One region of the Planococcus sp. APC 3906 genome, then DNA from elsewhere that is predicted to be linked to it. Evidence: riboswitches for the same ligand, from Rfam matches in the RefSeq annotation. Region 1 holds a riboswitch; each other region holds the start of a gene.

Evidence for each region. A riboswitch is a leader RNA that binds a small molecule or an ion and turns the genes downstream of it on or off. The one in region 1 is predicted to bind lysine.
Region 2: another riboswitch for lysine. It lies ahead of QMA09_RS11075 (Na+/H+ antiporter NhaC family protein); the one in region 1 lies ahead of QMA09_RS02960 (aspartate kinase).
Region 3: another riboswitch for lysine. It lies ahead of QMA09_RS12785 (transporter substrate-binding domain-containing protein); the one in region 1 lies ahead of QMA09_RS02960 (aspartate kinase).
Region 4: another riboswitch for lysine. It lies ahead of dapA (4-hydroxy-tetrahydrodipicolinate synthase); the one in region 1 lies ahead of QMA09_RS02960 (aspartate kinase).

Annotation. Positions count from the first base shown of each region.
Region 1 is NZ_JASDCW010000003.1:58,875-63,864, reverse strand. It holds gene sdhA (succinate dehydrogenase flavoprotein subunit) at 1-455, opposite strand, end outside; gene QMA09_RS02970 (succinate dehydrogenase cytochrome b558 subunit) at 501-1,115, opposite strand; gene QMA09_RS02965 (YslB family protein) at 1,313-1,714, shown strand; gene QMA09_RS02960 (aspartate kinase) at 1,765-2,979, opposite strand; lysine riboswitch at 3,123-3,297, opposite strand; gene uvrC (excinuclease ABC subunit UvrC) at 3,335-4,990, opposite strand, start outside.
Region 2 is NZ_JASDCW010000017.1:55,335-60,324, reverse strand. It holds gene QMA09_RS11080 (sodium-dependent transporter) at 1-430, opposite strand, end outside; gene QMA09_RS11075 (Na+/H+ antiporter NhaC family protein) at 632-2,206, opposite strand; lysine riboswitch at 2,320-2,503, opposite strand; gene QMA09_RS11070 (bifunctional metallophosphatase/5'-nucleotidase) at 2,574-3,917, opposite strand; gene QMA09_RS11065 (sulfite exporter TauE/SafE family protein) at 3,931-4,758, opposite strand; gene QMA09_RS11060 (DUF72 domain-containing protein) at 4,758-4,990, opposite strand, start outside.
Region 3 is NZ_JASDCW010000022.1:45,025-50,014, reverse strand. It holds gene QMA09_RS12795 (amino acid ABC transporter ATP-binding protein) at 1-497, opposite strand, end outside; gene QMA09_RS12790 (amino acid ABC transporter permease) at 528-1,295, opposite strand; gene QMA09_RS12785 (transporter substrate-binding domain-containing protein) at 1,359-2,204, opposite strand; lysine riboswitch at 2,337-2,518, opposite strand; gene QMA09_RS12780 (cation-translocating P-type ATPase) at 2,734-4,990, shown strand, end outside.
Region 4 is NZ_JASDCW010000009.1:35,549-40,538, reverse strand. It holds gene QMA09_RS07265 (GGDEF domain-containing protein) at 1-698, shown strand, start outside; gene QMA09_RS07260 (STAS domain-containing protein) at 832-1,674, shown strand; gene dapA (4-hydroxy-tetrahydrodipicolinate synthase) at 1,721-2,611, opposite strand; lysine riboswitch at 2,770-2,948, opposite strand; gene QMA09_RS07250 (SAM-dependent methyltransferase) at 3,056-3,658, shown strand; gene ypfJ (KPN_02809 family neutral zinc metallopeptidase) at 3,726-4,574, shown strand; gene QMA09_RS07240 (TraB/GumN family protein) at 4,679-4,990, shown strand, end outside.

The DNA.
Region 1 (4,990 bases):
ACAAGCCCGCTCACTTCATAGCGGCGAACCTGCTCGTCCAAAGCGTAAAGCAATTGCTGGCCAGTTGTTGCGCCTGCGAAAGCTGTTCTGTGGTACATCGTGCCGCCGAAACGGCGGAAGTCCAAAAGGCCTTCAGGTGTGCGGTTGAACATGACGCCCATGCGGTCAAGCAAACGGATGATTTCGGGTGCAGCATCTGTCATCGCTTTAACCGGTTTTTGGTTAGCCAGGAAATCGCCGCCGTAAACGGTGTCATCAAAGTGAATATCCGGGGAATCCCCTTCACCTTTTGTATTTACCGCTCCGTTGATCCCGCCCTGCGCACAAACCGAGTGAGATCTTTTTACAGGAACGATTGAGAATAGGTCGACGGGAGAGCCTGCTTCTGCCGCTTTAATAGCAGCCATCAAGCCGGCAAGGCCGCCTCCTACGATAGTAAGTTTGCCTTTCGCCATTATGGTATTCACTCCTCTTTTAGTTCACCAAATATCGAAATTTTATTAAACGAATGCGAATAGCGCTCTGATGCCGATAATAGACAAGACGACAAATACGAGCAACGTGAAGTACGTTGAGTATTTCTGTGCCTTTTCAGACTGCGTGATTCCCCAAGTAACCAAGAATGACCATAAGCCGTTCGCCAAGTGGAACGTCGCTGCCAATACACCCAAGATGTAGAATACCAGCATAGCCGGGTTGTCGAGGATGTTGGCCATCATGTTGAAGTCTGCTTCAGCAGCATTGCCGATAGCGACTTGGAAACGCGTTTCAAACACGTGCCATGCGATGAAGATTACCAGGAAAATTCCTGTATAGCGCTGTGCCACGAACAATGTGTTGCGCATGTAGCTGTAATGCCCCACATTATTTTTCGAAGTGAACGCTATGTATAGACCGTAGAACGCATGGTACATCAACGGTAAATAAATAACGAAGATCTCCAAGAAGATTACGAACGGCAAGCTCGCCATGAAATGGGAAGCTGTGTTAAACGCTTCCACGCCTTGTGTCGCAAAATGGTTGACGATTAAGTGCTGCGTCAAGAACAATCCGATTGGAATGATCCCCAATAGTGAGTGCAGCCTGCGCATTAAAAATTCTCGATTATCCAAAATTTTACCTCCCTTAGGCGTTAATGGGCAGCAAAAAGAGCAATCGATATGTTACGAAAGCATCCATTGACTGCTATTATCATCATGATACAATAATATGACATATTTATTGTACTCCGCACCAATAGGAGCGTCAAGGCAACTTGCCTCATTACTAACAGTTTCATCCTTTAATTTATTATATTGAAAGTGGGTTCAACATGACTGTCACAGACACAGATTTTAACGGAAAATTCGGCTTGGAAGTTCTACGGGAACACGTAATCCCTGATATTCTCGGGCGCCACCAACCGGATATCCTATACTGGGCCGGCAAATCGCTTGCCCGCAAATTCCCACTGGCATCGCTGGACGAGGCATCGGACTTTTTCAGGCAAGCCGGCTTCGGCGAGCTGACACTTGAGCGTTCGGCTAAAGGCGAAACCGTGCTGCACCTTGCTGCGCCTGGGCTGGAGCATCGTTGCTTCAAGCTCGAAGCCGGATTTTTGGCACAGCAAAAACAGAATATTGACGGTTTTATGACAGAAGCTTATGAAGAGCCACTCGGCAAGAAAAAGGGCGTTCGCATCACGTTGAAAACGGATACGCGCGATAAAGTTTAATCATCCCGATATAGAAAAAGGCAAGTTCACCAATGTGAACTCGCCTTTTTTTATATCGTTAAACCGAAGGCGCTGTGGAGCGCGTTCGCGGATTGATTCATGTCCGATTCGGGCACAACAACGGAGATCTTGATTTCCGAAGTGGAGACCATTTTCACAGGGATGCCTTCTAACCGAAGGATATCAAACATTTGGGCAGCGACACCGGGATTGGATACCATGCCGGAGCCGACGATGGAAACTTTCGATAAGCCGACTTCATACGTTGCTGCCAGGAATCCGATTTCTTCTTGCCGCTCAGCGAGCACCCGGCGCGTTTCCTCCAGGCTGTCTTCTTTGATTGAAAACGAAACCGAAGGCGGGGCATCATCTGTAATGCTCTGGACAATGATATCAACATCGATATGATGCTTCGCCAATGTCGTGAAGATGTTCGCCAGTGAACCATTGAACGCTTTTTTATAAGTAACCGTCACACGGGCGATTCCGGATTCGAACGCCACGCCTCTGACAATCAGATTTTTTTCCACAGTGATCACCTCTTGTATGATTGTTCCCGGTTCATCCGAATAACTTGCGCGGACCGATAAAGGGACATGATTGTTTTTCGCAAATTCAACCGCGCGCGGATGCAATACGCCAGCCCCTAGATTCGCCAGCTCCAGCATTTCATCGTAGGAAATCTGTTCCAGCTTGCGCGCACCGGTTACGAAGCGCGGGTCGGATGTATAGACGCCGTCGACATCGGTATAGATTTCACATTTATCCGCATGCAAGGCAGCGGCAAGCGCGACTGCCGTTGTATCAGAACCGCCACGGCCAAGCGTCGTGATATTGCCGATTTTGTCGACGCCCTGGAATCCGGCGACCACACAAAAATACCCGTCGCTCAGCGCCTGTTCGATGCGCTCGGTGTGAATCTGTTCAATGCGGGCATTGCGCGGCACGGATTCGGTTTCAATCCCCGCCTGCCAGCCGGTGAATGACAGCGCTTCGTGGCCAAGCATTTTAAAGGCCATCGCGAGCAGCGCAATCGTCACCTGTTCGCCGGTTGCCAGCAGCATGTCCATTTCCCGCTTTGGCGGCTCTGACGAGATGTCCCCTGCCAATTCGAGCAGCGTATCAGTGGTTTTGCCCATCGCCGACACGACGATGACGACACGCACGCCTTTTTCCTTTTCACGGATCGCGCGTTTTGCGACCCCGATGATTTTTTCTGGTGTTGCAACGGATGTTCCGCCAAACTTCATGACAACAGTTTTCATTCTCTCCACTCCCATATTGTAAGTGGCCCTCAACATGAATGCCGGACTGGCCGATACGCCAGCGCGGCTAGACAATAAAAAAAGGCAGCTCGCCGGATTGCCGGCAAACTACCTCTTTCATCATGCACGAATAAAAAACGTCCATGTGAGATAGCCCTCCAGAGATTGACTCTGACAGCCCTGCATTTCTTAAATGCAGAACCAGCACACGGATTTGCAAGAATCCGTACACTTCGGCGGCTGCCCCTTTCCCCATTCTTCACAGATTCTGCAAATCTCCGAATGGCTACTTTTGGCGTCCGCGCCTCTATCATCACTTTTCCAAGTGATCTAAATATGTCTTTACGATATCACGTTATTGTTCAGCTGGCAATGATTGCTGTGAAAAATGCTGTTGGATCTGGTCCGCCAGCTTGTCTGGCATGCCCGCTTCTTTCAAATCTTCCTTGCTTGCTTCTTTGATGCGTTTTACAGAACCGAAATGCTTCAATAGCTGCTGTTTGCGCTTCGGCCCGACTCCCTCCAAATCGTCCAATGCGGACTGGATCGAGTTTTTGCCGCGCAACTGGCGGTGGAACGTAATGACGAATCGATGGACTTCGTCCTGGATGCGCTGCAGCAAGTAAAACGCTTCGCTTGTGCGTTTCAGCGGCACCGCCTCCACTGGATCGCCGTACAGCAGATGCGAAGTTTGGTGTTTCGCGTCTTTGGCGAGGCCAGCAATCGGTATCGACAAGCCGAGTTCGTCTTCCACAATTTCACGGGCGGATTCGATCTGCCCCTTGCCGCCATCGATGACGATCAGGTCAGGCAGAGGAAGCCCATCTTTCAGGACCCGTGTATAGCGCCGGCGGATAACTTCGCGCATCGCTGCGTAATCATCCGGCTTCGAGGCATTGCGCGTTTTGTATTTCCGGTAATCTTTCTTCGAAGGTTTGCCGTCGATGAACGTAATCATCGCCGACACAGCGTCCGCGCCTTGGATATGCGAGTTATCAAAAGCTTCGATGCGCAGCGGCGTGGCAATGTTCAGCGCCGTGCCCAATTCTTCGCAAGCCCCGATCGTCCGCTCTTCCTGGCGTTCAAGCAGACCGAATTTCTCTTTGATTGCGATTTCCGCGTTCGTTTTCGCAAGCTGCAATAAATCCTTTTTCTTGCCGCGCTGCGGAACGAGCACACGGATATCCAGCCATTCACGGATCAATTCCGCGTCGACGCCTTCCGGCAGCAAGACTTCATTCGGTTTGACGTGATGCGGCTGTTCATAAAACTGACCGATGAACGTCAAAAACTCTTCCTGCGGGTCCCGATACAATGGAAACAGCGACACGTCCCGCTCGATCAATTTGCCTTGGCGCACAAAAAAGACTTGGACGCACATCCAGCCTTTATCAACGGCATAGCCGAAAATATCGCGGTCAGTGAAATCATTCATTGCCATTTTTTGTTTTTCCATGACGGTTTCGATATGCGCAATCTGGTCGCGGTATTCTTTTGCCCGTTCGAATTCCAGATTTTCAGCCGCTTCGGACATCTTTTCAATGAGGTCCTGTTTGACGTCGCGGAAGCCGCCGTTCAAGAATTTCGTAATGCTGTCGATCATTTCCTGATAAGTTTCTTTTTCAACCGGTTTGATGCACGGCGCCAAGCATTGGCCCATATGGTAATAAAGGCAAGCCCGGTCCGGCATCGTATGGCATTTCCGCAATGGATAAAGCCGGTCCAGCAGCTTTTTCGTCTCACTCGCCGCATAGGCATTCGGATAAGGGCCGAAATACTTGCCTTTGTCCTTTTTCACTTGCCGCGTCGTGATCAGCTTCGGATGGCGTTCGCCAGTTATTTTCAAGTACGGATAAGACTTATCGTCTTTCAGCATGATGTTGTATTTGGGATCGTGTTTTTTGATCAAATTCAATTCCAGGATCAACGCTTCGATGTCCGAGGACGTGACAATGTATTCAAAATCCTCGATTTCACCGACGAGCCGCTGTGTTTTCGCATCGTGGCTGCC
Region 2 (4,990 bases), on a different contig from region 1:
CGCCAGTTTGCCCTGGTGTCACTGTCAATTGAAGGAAATCGTTGAAAAGAAACGCCTCTGTATCAGTGCCCCACGCTTGATTGAATGAGAAAATCGTATAGCGCATAGACCAAGCGATGATGACAGCGTAATAGGTGGATATGACAAAGGAGACAAATACTGCCCACCAGCCCAGCCACTCCATTTTCTTGCCGCCCATTCTAAAGAATGACAACGGTGCGGATCCACGGTATTTATGCCCAATGGTGAATTCCAGAATTAGAATTGGTATCCCTGCGGTCAACAGAGCGAATAAGTACGGTATAAAGAATGCTCCTCCACCATTTTCATAGGCAACGTATGGAAAACGCCAGATGTTCCCCAAACCTACCGCCGAGCCGACTGCCGCCAAGATAAAACCGGCGCGTGTGCCCCATTGCGAACGTTCCATTTTTCTTCCCCCCTTTTTTGTCTGCTCCCATTTTTCTTACAGAAAAATAGGAAGTTTGTTTATTTTCAGATTATTGACTAATCTAAAATCAGTATAACTATGGGACCCTTTAAAGTAAAGATAATTCCGGAAATTTTTTCTTAAAAACTATTGCGGCAATAATAAAAAAGCAGAGATTTAAAATCTCTGCTTTCAAATTCACTAGCTATTTGCTTGTTTCTCTAAAATTGTAGTCCGTTTTGACCAGACAATGAATAATACTGCTAAAATGACGATCACTGTCAGCAACGACCACAGGAGTGAGCCGGTAAAACCTATGACGATATACCCGACAGCCGCAATAGCAGCTGATACCAATGCATACGGCAATTGCGTCATGACGTGGTCCATGTGGTTGCTTCCTGCCCCAGTCGATGAAAGAATGGTCGTGTCGGAGATTGGCGAACAATGATCTCCAAACACAGCGCCTGCTAGAACTGCTGCAAGTGCTGGCAACAATAATTCCGGTGCGGCTTGTGCCATGATATTGCCGGCAATCGGAAGCAAAATCCCGAAAGAGCCCCATGATGTTCCTGTCGAGAAGGCCATGACTCCTGCTAATGCGAATAAAAGCACAGGAAGGATCTCAATCGGCATATTGCTTTCAGTTACAAAATCAGCCAAATACAGCCCTGTTTCCAGTGCGCCGATCAAATAACTCAACGACCAGGCGAAGATTAAAATCAGCACAGCCCCAAGCATTGAACGCACACCTTCAAAGATGCCTTTTCCAACCCATGACGCTTTTGCCGTTTTGTTGTGCTTGAATTGGCGAACGTATAAGAGGATGGAAGAAATTGCACCCAATAAGCCACCCGCCATCAATGAAGCCGGAACATCCGTGTTTTCAAAAATTGCCCAGATATCCAAGGTTTGCCCTGCATTCTGATAGCCGGTCCAAACCATTGCGCCAATCGTTCCTGCAACCAGCAAGATAATTGGCAAAAGCAGATCTGTCACACGGCCGTGGCCATGAACCGGGAAGTCTTCTTTCATCTCACCCGGAATCGTTTTCTTGGCATCGAATAATTCGCCCGTGGTAATAGCGCGTGTTTCGTGTTTTTTCATCGCACCGAAATCGACATCGCGCACTGCGACGAAAAAGACGATTGCCAATGCTGCAACCACATAGAAATTCATCGGAGCCATCCAGATGAACGCTTCAAGTGCGGACATCTGAACGAAAGTCTGTGCCGACAAGATGCTGGCGATGATTCCGATGATAGCCGCTCCCCAGCTGGAAACTGGCGAAACCACACAAACAGGTGCAGCTGTCGAATCGATGAAATAAGCCAGTTTGGCGCGTGAAATTTTGTAGCGGTCCGTAATCGGGCGCGCTACTTGGCCAACTGCCAGCGCATTGAAATAATCATCGATGAAAATGACCATTCCGAGAACGACTGTCAGCACTTTTGCGCCTCGGCGCGTTTTGATGCGCTCAGATGCCCAGTCGGCAAATGCCATGCTGCCGCCTGACAGGCTGACAAACGCGGTGATGATTCCGAGCAAGAACAAGAACAGCAAGATAAAGACGTTGTACGCATTAAATCCGCCGTCCCAGAATGTGATGGCAAACGAATTGAAGATTTCCGCAGCGGCCTCTACCGGCGCGAAAGAAGTCAAGATGAACGCCGCAGCGACAATTCCGGCACCAAGTGATAAGAGAACTCGTTTTGTCAGCAGAACCATGACGATTGCCACAATTGGGGGTAAAATCGAAAAAATAGTGTTTTCCATGTTAAATTCCTCCTTTTTTAATAGGATGGAAGAGAAAGTAAGAAAAAAAGGCTGATTGTTCCCTATGGATACAATCAGCCTTCTACAATTCGTCTGTGCGGTAAAACATCAAACAACCCTGTAGCCCTTCATCTATGCTAAAACACAGACGACAGTGACATTCTTCTTCAGAATGCCCCCAGCCTCTTTTTCAGTGACAGCTGAAAAAGAAACTTCGGCAAAACTCCCTTTCGGATGCGAGCAACCATGTCAACCTTCCGCACCTTACTGATAAGCCTTGCAGCCTCTACCCATCGATATTGAATTCATTAAAAGCATAGCGCACAATATTAATGAAATCAAATGAATGTCAACTCCGAATTTTCACTTATCTTACCGGTTTCGTACGGAAAAATTGGCTAAAGACATCCCGCAGAAATTCAGGCATGAAATAAGTTTTTGGAGCTCGCTTCAACTCCGGGAAGAAATAACCGAATGTGAACATATCAAGTGTGATTAAATTGAACATTTCATCATGCCGCGCGCGGCGGCCGCCAATAAAGAGCTCATGTTCGACCAATGAAAAATTGACGCGGATCATGTTGCCGAAAACCGCTCCCCTGAACCCCATCCCTTTCAATTCAATTTTTGGCCATTCGGCATTCAACGACTGCAGGTAGATTTCCTTCAGCTCCGCTCCGCTTAACTCAATCAGGCACAAATTGATCGGATGCGGCAGCATTTTATGGAAGTCATAGCGCGTCATCTCACCGAGCGGCATATCTTCCATAAATAGCCCGGCATTGAATAATGCACAATCAGCACCGGAATATTCGATCATTGCCTGCCCAAAAAGTTCAGCAAGCTCCGAGTCCTTAAACCATTCCGCTTTCAATGCCTTTTCATTATAAAAAACCGGTTCGTTCAATTGCATTTTGCCTTCCTCGATGAGCATGTCGTTGAACCCTTCATCTTTGCTGCGCAAATCAGCCGTTTCAATCAGCTCGGCTTCGCGCTCTCCCGTATCAGGGTCGATGGTGATATGGCCAATGAACATGCCGAACTTCCCTGCAGCGCCGAGCAGCGAGCCATTGATCATTTTTCCTTCGTGGAAAATATGATGGGTGTGCGCGCCAAGAATAATATCCAAGTCGCTGCACATTTCAGCCAACAGTTCATCTTCCCTGATGCCGAGATGCGACAGGCAGACGATAAAATCGACGTTCCCTTTCAACTCTGCAGCCGCTTCGATGATTGATTGCTTTGCATCAGATACCGTCCAGCCAAGGCGTTTGTAAAAAGGCGTGAATTCCGCAGTCGCCCCCACCAAACCGATTTTCCGCCCTTCTGCAGTCCTTATGACCTTGGAGGGCTTTGCCCAAGTTGGACGCAGGCCATCCGCAGTGAAAAGATTCGAAACTACCACATCAAAATCCGCTTGAATATATAATTCGTCCAGCTCTTCTTTCGACAATGTAATGCCTTCGTTGTTTCCGATGGTCACTGCATCATAGCCAGCATCGTTCAGAAGATCCACATTGCCCTTTCCAGCAGTTCCTTCTGTAAAGGGGTGCGAGCGGTCAACATGGTCGCCAATGTCCAAAATCAGGCATGTATCGCCCGTTTCCTCATGCCAGCGCTTGCGTTCATGCAAAAAGGCACGGATCTCCGGCCAATGCGAAAAATGGCTATGCAGATCATTTGTATGATAAATATGAATGGTTTCCCCCATGTTCTGCACCTCTTTAAAAACTGAATAATCCTTCGTAAATCGAACGCAAGCCAAGGATCAGCAATGCGATCCGTAAAATGACGACAAGCGTCTCTGATTTCATCTTTTTGTTCAATGAAGCGCCTATTTTTGCGCCGATGTATGCCGAAGGTACAATCGCCAGTGTGTAAATCCAAGGCACATTGCCCAGCGAAATATGCGTGATGGAATTGATGATCGAAGATAAGAACACCATCAGCATCGATGTACCAACCGCGACATGCGGCGGGAACAAAAATAGCAAAATCATCGCTGGCACCATGATGGAGCCTCCGCCGATGCCGAACAGCCCTGAAGCGAAACCGACGCCGAATGTCAACAACAACGCGAACCAGATGGGATAGCCATAAATGTATTCCTTGTTCATCGAATCCGTGAACGTATTCTTTTTGCCGTTCTCGACAAACCAGTAAACGGCCTTTAATTTGTCGCGAACCAATAATAGCAAGGATAGGAAAACCAATAGAATTCCAAAGTATAAATTGAATGATGGCAAATCGAGCCCTTTATTGACAAAGGCGCCCACGACTGTACCCGGTGCGCTGCCCGCAAAAAAGATGAGCGCGCTCCGGTAGTCGACCGTCTTGACTTTCATATAAGATAAAGTAGACGACAAGCCGGTGAAAATCATCATGATGACAGATAGACCGACGATTTGCTGAGGGCTTAAATCAGGGAAGAAAGCGACGGCGGTACCGAGGAACAGCATCGCCGGCACCAGAATCACGCCGCCTCCGAGGCCTATCAGCGCTCCTACAATGCCCGAAAATAACCCAGCAATCGCCAGTAATACGAACTCCATTAAAATCCTCCTTCAAATAAATCCAGTTGCTTGGCAGACAAACCATTGAATTCCAAGCCATTCATGCTTTGAAACTGCTTTGCATCTCCAGCAGCGTGGCCGCCGGAATTATTATTGAATATGACGTAAACTTTATCGGAAGATTTCTGAAGAGTTTCAGCCGCGTTGCTGATTTCACGCAGTTCTTCATCATTGTAATCATACAGATAACGGACTTCCCGCCATTTTTGGC
Region 3 (4,990 bases), on a different contig from region 1:
GGCTCGTCGAACAGCATGACCTCGGGCTCCATCGACAACGCGCGCGCAATCGCCACACGCTGTTTCTGGCCTCCGGAAAGCTGTTCCGGCTTCGCGTTGACGTATTGGTCCATGCCCACGACGTGCAGGAATTTCTTCGCGGTCTTTTCGGCGTCCTGCCGTTTGCGCTTCAGCACCTTGATCTGCCCGACGACGCAATTGTTCAGGACGTTGTGGTTGTTGAACAAATTGAATTGCTGGAACACCATGCCGAGCTTCGTGCGGTAGGAATGGATGTTATGATGGGCATCGAGAATATTTTTTCCGTTGTAGATGATCTTGCCGCCGCTCGGTTTTTCGAGCAGGTTGACGCAGCGGAGCAGCGTCGATTTCCCGGATCCCGAGGACCCGATGACGCATACCACTTCCCCTTTGCTGACAGAGAAATCGATATCTTTCAACACTTCATTCGTTCCGAAGGATTTGCTTAAATGCTGGATTTCAATTACTTTTTCCATAAGGTCTCCTCTTCTGCTTCTGCGGATTTCTTATTCTTTGATTTTGTGCTCCGTGTCTTCCGGAGTGACCACTTGCATCGGCAGTCCGCCGATCATGCTGTAATTGGACGGCCCCGCCATCTTGCGCTCAAGCTTGCGCAGCAGCAATGTGATGGTGAACGTCATGACAAAGTACAAGACGCAGGCAATGAAGAACGATTCGAAATACCGGAAATTATTGCCCGACACCGATTTGGTCTGGAAAAATAATTCCGTCACACCGATGACGTTCAATACGGCCGTATCCTTGATGTTAATGACGAATTGGTTGCCGGTTGCCGGCAGGATGTTGCGCACGACCTGCGGCATGACGACATTCATCATCGTCTGGAAATGGTTCATGCCGATTGCCTGTGCCGCTTCGAACTGTCCTTTGTCGACCGAAATGATGCCGCCGCGGACAATCTCTGCCATGTATGCGCCGGTATTGATCGAGACGATGAATATCGCCGCCGTAAAGACATCCATATCAATGCCGAACGCCATCGCCGAGCCGTAGAAAATGACCATCGCCTGTACGATCATCGGCGTGCCGCGGAAAAATTCCACATACGCGGACAGCAGGAAATTGATCGTTTTCTGGAACAGGCGCTTCACGCCGCGCTCCGGCATCGGAATGGTGTTGACGATGCCGATGATCAACCCGATAGCGGCGCCGATCAGCGTGCCGATGATGGAAATCAGCAGCGTCATGCCGGCTCCGCGCAGGAACATCGGCCAGTTGTTTGTAAGTATCGTGATAACCCATTCAAGACTCATGGTTTTCCTCCTAAAAAAATTTAAAGCCGGCTGCATTTAGCTGCAGCCGGCACCGCCTAAGCTTTATTGGGCAGCTGGTTGGTTTTGGATCGCTGTATCCATGATTTCCTGGCGCTGCTCTTCCGAGATGCCAGCCAATGTTTCGTTGATCTGCTCCGTGAACTCACTGCCTTTTTCCAAGCCGACTGCAACCGCTGTGTCGTCTTCTGACGTTTCAAAGCCGTCCGTGAATTCCACCATTGCAAAGTTTTCGTTGGCAGCGGAAGCACTGACCGCTTCCGGGCGCTCTGAAACGTAGCCGTCGATTATGCCGGACTCAAGTGCAACCCGCATTGCCGGGAAGCTTTCCATTGCCGTTTCTTTGGATACGCCTTCGATCTGGTCGATGACCGAGTAATGGAACGTGTTCAATTGCGCTGTGACTTTCGCGCCGTTGAAATCTGCCAATGTGCTCGCGCCTTCAAATTCGCCGCCTTTTTTCACGACCATCACCAATTCCGATGTGTAATAATGATCGGAAAAGTCGATGGTTTCTTTGCGTTCTGCTGTCGGGGACATGCCCGCAACAATGGCATCAATCTTGCCGGAGTTCAGTGCCGGCACCAAGCCGTCCCATTCCGTTTTGACGATTTCCAGTTCCATCCCGAGATCTTCCGCGATTTGTTTCGCGATTTCCACATCGTAGCCGCCCGCATATTCCGCATTGCCGGAAATCTTCACAGCGCCATTGGAATCATCGCTCTGCGTCCAGTTGAACGGCGCGTAGCCCGCTTCCATCCCTACTTTAAATGTCTTGCCTTCTTCACTCGAACCGCCGCCCGACGATGCGCCTTCTTCCGACCCACATCCCGCAAGCAGCATACCCAGTGACAGCATAGCCGTTAACATCAACCCTGATTTCTTTTTCATCTTCTCATTCTCCCCCTCGTGTGTTCTGTAAAATAGTTCTGAATACAGCAAAAAGGGCAGCTATGTACAAAAAAAGACCTGAGATAGACTCAGATCGCTATATGCATAGTTGCCCTAAATCCTCTTTTCCCGTATCGAGATAGCACACCGCATCAGACTGGGAGTCCCATGCGGCAGTCCTGCAATTGTTCACTGCAGACCCAGCAAGTAATAATGAGAACTATTACAAACTTCGGCGGTCTTTCCTTCTCCATAGCATCCTTGCTTCTCAAACTCTTCTATGGACTAATAAATCCCGCGCCTCTACCTCACCGGAAAGTGAGGTTATATTCACTTGTTTTTCATAGTCTACATTATTACTTTTTTCCTGTCAACGCCGCCCTAAATTCCATTCCACGCTCGACTGCTGGACCTTGCCATCAATCAAAGCTGTCCATAGAATCTGGAGCTGTTATAATTAATTCGAATATTCAATTTATTTAGGATGGTGTTATCCATTGAACGCCAGAAAACGGAGGGAGAGTTGGCCATGGATTTTCACGAGATGGACCGGGCGCAATTGCTGGAGGCAGTCAAAACCGATCCGTTGCACGGATTAAGCGCTGAAGAAGCCCGGCTGCGCCAAGACAAGCACGGCTTCAATGTATTGGCTGAAGCCAAAAAGCAGTCCCTGCTCCTGTCTTTCTTCAGCCAATTCACGGACTTGATGATTGTGGTGCTATTGGCCGCTGCCGTTATCTCTTCCGTCCTTGGCGAATGGATTGACGCGGCTGCGATTGTGTTGATCGTCATCCTCAACGCCTCCCTAGGCTTCTATCAGGACCGCAAAGCCGAAAAATCACTGGAAGCGCTGAAAAAACTTTCAGCTCCCCAAGTCCAAGTGCTGCGCAGCGAGAAATGGGCACGCCTGCCTTCGCGCGAAATTGTGCCGGGTGATGTAATACGTTTCTCCAGCGGCGACCGCATCGGAGCGGACGTGCGGCTGATTGAAGCGGCCAGCCTGGAAATCGAGGAATCCGCACTGACCGGTGAATCGATGCCCGCTGCGAAGCGGACCGAATCGCTGGCGATTGTCGACCCGAACCTGGCGGACATCAGCAATATGGCGTTCATGGGAACATTGGTGACAAGAGGCAGCGGCGTCGGGGTGGCCGTCAGTACCGGCATGAACACCGAAGTCGGGCAGATTGCGGGGCTTTTGCAGGCGTCCGAAGGGATGGATACGCCGCTGCAGCGCAAGCTCGGGCAGCTCGGGAAAATCCTGATCATCGCCGCTTTGCTGCTGACGCTGTTAGTCGTTGCCATCGGTGTATGGCGCGGCAACGATTTTTACACGATCTTTTTTGCGGGCTTGTCGCTTGCTGTCGCCGCGGTTCCCGAAGGCCTGCCGGCTGTCGTCACCATTGCCTTGTCGATTGGCGTCCAGCGGATGATCAAAAAAGACGCAGTGGTCCGTAAACTGCCGGCTGTTGAGATTCTGGGCAGCGCTTCTGTCATTTGCTCGGACAAGACCGGCACAATGACTGAAAACGAAATGACCGTTACACATTTATGGAGCGGCGGGCAGGAATGGACGGTCGAGGGAACCGGGTACGAGCCGGATGGCCGTTTTTTTGAAGCAGGCACCCCCGTCGAATTGCAAGGCGTCCCTGCGCTGCATGAGCTCCTTTTATATGGGATGTTATGCAATAACGCGAAAGTTTTTAAGAAAGACAAGGAATACGCCATCGAGGGAGATCCGACCGAAGGCGCCATGGTCGTGGCCGCGATGAAAGCGGGCATAAGCGAAAAATGGCTCATGGAAAATTTCACCGTGGTCCAGGAGCTGCCTTTTGACTCTGAACGCAAAATGATGAGCGTCATTGTCAAAGACAGGAACGGGCAGCTTCTCGCAGTGACAAAAGGGGCTCCTGATCTGTTGGCCACCCACTGCGGTTCGATTCGATGGGGCGCGCAGCAGCTGCCGCTCACTGCTGAACGGGCTGCCGAAGTGGAACGCGCGGTAATTGGCATGGCCAGCAATGCGCTCCGCACGATGGCGATTGCCTATAAACCGCTGCCCCCTCAGAAAGACATTTTTACCGAGCAGGAAATTGAAAAGGACCTCGTGTTCATCGGGCTCGAGGGGATGATCGATCCGCCGCGCGAGGAAGTGAAAGCCGCCATACAGGAATGCTGGAACGCCGGTATCCGCACGATCATGATCACCGGGGATCATGCGGTAACAGCGCTGGCGATTGCCGAAAAACTACACATTTCCGGCGAGGACGGCATTGCAGTGGAAGGCAAAGAGCTGGACGAGATGTCGGCGGAACAGCTGCAGGAAGTCGTGGAAAAGGCTTCCGTGTTCGCCCGGGTCACGCCCGAACACAAGCTGCGGATCGTCCAGGCACTGCAGCAAAACGGCCGCGTCGTCGCCATGACTGGCGACGGCGTCAACGATGCGCCTGCCCTCAAGACGGCGGATATCGGCGTTGCGATGGGCATCACCGGCACAGACGTCGCAAAAGAAGCCGCTTCCCTTATCCTGCTCGACGATAATTTTGCAACCATCAAAGCGGCGATTGTCGAAGGGCGCAATATTTATGATAATATCCGAAAATTCATCCGCTATCTGCTGGCGTCCAATGTCGGAGAAATCCTCGTCATGCTGTTTGCGATGATCCTCGCATTGCCGCTGCCGCTCGTTCCGATTCAGATTCTTTGGGTCAATCTCGTGACGGACGGGCTGCCGGCAATGGCACTCGGGCTCGACCGCCCTGAAGACGATGTCATGAAAAAGAAAC
Region 4 (4,990 bases), on a different contig from region 1:
TTCCTGTATTGATGAATGCAGTGGAGAGGGAAGGACGCTTTGAATGTGCCATGATCGAAATGACCATCCGCGGTGAATACGAAAGAGAATTGCTTCAAGCGAAGCAAAACGCAGAACAGATCAATCGTGAGACAGCGGCAGCTTACGAAGAACTGCAGCATCTTCTTGGTGAAGTGAAATGCAAAAAAGCAGAGCTCGAAAGACTCAATGCCGATTTGCATCAGCTCGCAAATGTCGACTCGCTTACTGGCTTGAAAAACCGCCGCTATTTGGAACAGGAACTAGCAGGATTGCTCGTCAAATCAGAATTCGGTTTTCCGTTATCGCTGCTGGCAGTGGATATTGATTTTTTTAAGCGCGTCAATGATACGTATGGCCATCAAATGGGCGATGCGGTGCTGCAGGAATTGGCGGGTAAACTTTTGGGCGAAACTGAAGGTGAAGGTACTGTTGCCCGAATGGGAGGAGAAGAATTCATTATTCTGATGCCGGGTTATAGCATTGAGTGGGCAGAAGAACTCGGTGAGAAGCTATGCAGAAACCTGGAAATGGCCGATTGGCAGCATGTTCCGATCACTGTCAGCATAGGTGTTACAAACTACCAGCCTGGAGACACAGCCACAAAGCTTTTTGCGCGCGTAGACAAAGCGCTTTATGCATCCAAAAATGCAGGTCGCAATTGTGTGACGGTCGGTTGAGTGGGCTCGCTTTTATTTCCCGGGCAATAATTTCATGAAAGTTTTTAGCGGGAAAATTTGGTGTATCCTAAACCCTTTATTGGCAGGTATAATAATGACAAAGAATGATTAATGCTACTCCAGGGGGTACCACATGAAAAGGGAAATTACATTGCTTGGCCAACGGGTGGAAGAAGATAAATATTTAATCGCCCAATTGATTCAGGAAGAGGCATTTAAAGATGCTGCTCCGTCGGATATCGCAGGCTATGAAGAACTATTGAAAGCGGTTGTGGAATTCCGTTCAGGGCTGATCGGCTTGATCGGAAAATCCATCAAGAATTTCTTGGATCCGCAAAAAGCGTATGATGAAATTACAGAATGGGGCCATGCCACCGGGAATTATTTCCTGAAAGAAGGCATCATGCTCGACAGCGCTTTGGCAGAAACGAATATTTACCGCAAGCATATCAGCAAAGTCATCAAGTCGGAAGCTGTCCACGAAGGCATCGAACTTGAAGTGCTTTTCGACGTTATGGAATTTTTCCACAGCCTGCTCGATCATGCGGCGTATTCTTATAGCTTCGCTTACATCAATTCGTATCAAAAAAATCTCGAAGAAGCGCGGAAAGAGTATTTAGAACTGTCTTCGCCAGTCGTGCCCGTCAATGACGAAATTGCGATTTTGCCTCTTATCGGGGCAATCGAGGTGGACCGCGCAGAGCACATTCTGGAGAAAACGCTTCTATCGGTTGGAAACTTGGACGTTTCTACGTTAATCATTGATTTGTCGGGCGTCGTGAAAGTCGATACGATGGTGGCGCAACAAATCATCCGGCTGGTCGAATCGCTGAAACTGATCGGCGTGCACGCAGTCCTGACCGGCATCCGGCCAGAAATAGCGCAGACGATTACGCATTTAGGCGTTGATGTCCGGCAGCTGGCGCTTGGCGGCAGCTTGAAGCAAGCCTTTAAAAAACTGACTGCTGAAATTTGATGCAAAAAACCCGCTGAAGCCTTCGCTTCAGCGGGTTTATTTTTAATTATTGTGTAGTTGCCGTTTTTACGACCGGCGCTAAAGTTTCTTGTAACGTCAGTGTTTCTTGTTCCGTCAACGGAATCATCGGCAAGCGTACACCGCCGACCGCTATGCCTGCCCAGTTTAGGGCTGATTTAACAGGAACCGGATTCGGTGCAGCAAATAGCGCATTCATGGCTGGCAGGAGTGTGCGGTGAAGCTGCGCGGCTTTTGCTGTGTCGCCGGCTTTAAAGCTCGAAATCATCTCTTGCATTTCACGGCCGATGATGTGGGCGGCTACAGAAACGATGCCAGCTCCGCCGATGGCAAGTAGCGGAAGCGTCAAGCCGTCATCGCCGCTGTATAAACTGAACGTATCCGGTGTGCGCTCAATAATCTCGGCTGCTGCGTCCAGGCTGCCGCTTGCTTCTTTGATGGAGACGATGTTGTCGATTTCCGATAAGCGCACAATGGTGTCGACCGACAGATTGACGACGCTGCGCCCCGGAATATTGTATAGCATGACTGGCAGATGAGTGGCTGCTGCAATCGCTTGGAAATGCTGGAACATGCCTTCTTGTGAAGGTTTGTTGTAATATGGTGTCACCAGCATGATGGCATCAGCGCCCGCTTCTTCTGCGCCGCGCGTCAACGTGATTGAAGCACGTGTGTTGTTTGAGCCGGTTCCCGCAATGACGGGGATGCGGCCTTGGACCGTGTCGACGACAAACTTGAAAAGATCGATTTTTTCGTCCGCTGATAAAGTCGGCGATTCGCCTGTAGTGCCGGCTACCACCAATGCATCGCTCCCGGTTTCAATCAAATGTTCCACTAAGGCTGCAGTTGCTGGGAAATCGATGTCGCCGCTTGCGTCAAAAGGCGTCACCATTGCTGTCACTACTTGTCCGAAATTCATAAATACCACCCTTTTCTCATTTTTTTAGTCTGTTGTATTGTCTGCTGCTGCGTTGATCGTGCGTAATCAGAGGCTGCAAGCGTATCGGAAAAACAAAAAAGCAGCAACGAGGGGTCTCGTTGCTGCGATAGGATTGGCGTGTAAAGCGCCCAATCCATGCGTCAGATAGCCCCCCATATAGTCTCCTATATGACAGTCCTGCATTTGTTTAATGCAGACCCAGCAGCTTCGGCAATGAGCGCCTGGCCACTTCGGCAAATCCCCCTTTCAACAGCTGTCGCCGGATCTCATCATCCTCGAACTGTTTACTGATGGTTTTTGCGCCTCTATCCTCACTCCGAAAAAGCGGAGCAAGAAATTATTGAATTAGCTAGACTTTACCAAATTCCTGCTTGAATTGCAAGTATGCAAGGCTTGATTACACAAAGAATCGAGGAGATTTTGATGGACGAACGCCAATACGACCACGACCTGAATATCCATACTGCGGGCATCCAGCAGGGATTCCATGATTCTTTCCATTACAATCGCTACGAGCCGACACCATACGGACTGCTTGAGACATTGTTCAACAACCACCGCTTATCGGAAACCGACCAGCTTGTCGATTTCGGCTCCGGCAAAGGACGCCTCAATTTTTTGGTGCACCATTTGTTCGGTGCGGCAACAACTGGTGTGGAAATGGATCAAGGCCTTCACCAACTGGCTTGTGAAAACCTGGAATCATACGTGCAAAAGCGGCCCACGGCAAAAGGGAGGATCCGTTTCACATGCACGCTTGCTGAACAATACCGGATCCATCCCCGCGACAATAAATTCTATTTTTTCAACCCGTTTTCCGTTCAGATTTTCATCTCGGTCATCAATAATATCCTGAAGTCCACAGAACGCTCGCCGCGGCCTGTCGAGCTGATCTTATTCTTCCCGTCAGATGATTACATTGGCTATTTAGAGCATAGCACGGCATTTGAACAATTCCGGGAAATCGAACTGCCGGGAGTAGAAGGCGATTTAAGAGAGCGATTTTTAATTTATCGACTCCTTTAAAATGGATTAAAAGCAGTACCGAACGGGGTATAGCTTATTAAAAGTGATTGGCGAGGAGAGGGAAAAGATGAAATGGAAAGGCAGAGCGGGCAGCGGCAACGTTGAAGACAGGAGAGGCAGAGGGGGCGGAGGCGGAGGCCTGATTGCCGGAGGCGGCATCGGCGGCTTGCTTATTGTCTTGCTGATATCATTTCTCGGAGGCGACCCGGACGCCATATTGGATACAATGGGCGGCGCCCAGCAATCAAATGAACCTTATGTGGCTACCCAAGAAGAAGAGGAACTGGCGGAATTTGTATCGGTCGTTCTCGCGGATACCGAACAGGTATGGACGGAAGTGTTCGCAGAAGAAGGCTTGGAATATGAGGAGCCGACCTTGGTGCTTTATACAGGCAGCGTCGATTCGGCATGCGGCACAGCTGGCGCATCAGTAGGGCCATTTTATTGCCCCGGCGACCAGAAACTCTACATCGATTTGAGCTTCTATGAAGAATTGCAGACACAGTTCCAGGCGCCCGGGGATTTCGCGATGGCTTATGTCGTTGCGCATGAAGTGGGGCATCACGTGCAAAATCTGCTCGGCACGATGGGCAAGGTACAGCCGATGCGCAATAAGCTGAGTGAGGAAGACTATAACGAATTGCAAGTGAAGCTTGAATTGCAGGCAGATTATTATTCCGGCGTCTGGGCGCATCATGCGCAAGGCATGGACCTTCTTGAAGAAGGAGACTTGGAAGAAGCGATGACGGCAGCGAGTGCGGTGGGCGATGATACGATCCAGAAGCGCTCACGCGGTTATGTCGTGCCGGAAAGCTTTACGCACGGCACGTCGGAGCAGCGCAAGCGCTGGTTCTATAAAGGCTTTGAACATGGCGATCTGCGCAACGGCAATACGTTCAACGCAAAAGGGCTTTGACGCGCCAATAGTTGATATTTTCGGCGATGTGATTCATTATTGAAATAGACAGTCTTTTCGCCTTGCGGCGGAGGGAAATTAAGTTCTGTGAAGGAAGTAAATCCATGCATGAAGAAAATATAACGCGTCTGCACATCGACGGCCGGGAAATCATTCTCATCGGTACAGCACACGTTTCGCGCCAAAGCGCGGTGCAGGTCAAAGAAGTCATTGAAGCGGAGCGGCCGGATTCGGTTTGCATCGAGCTGGACGCTCAGCGCTACCAGTCGGTGACTGACAAGAGCAAGTGGAAAGAAACCGATATTTTCAAAGTCATCAAGGAAAAGAAATCGAGCTTGCTGCTGATGAATTTGGCCATTTCCTCGTTCCAGAACCGTTTGGCCGATCAGTTCGGCATCAAGCCGGGGCAGGAAATG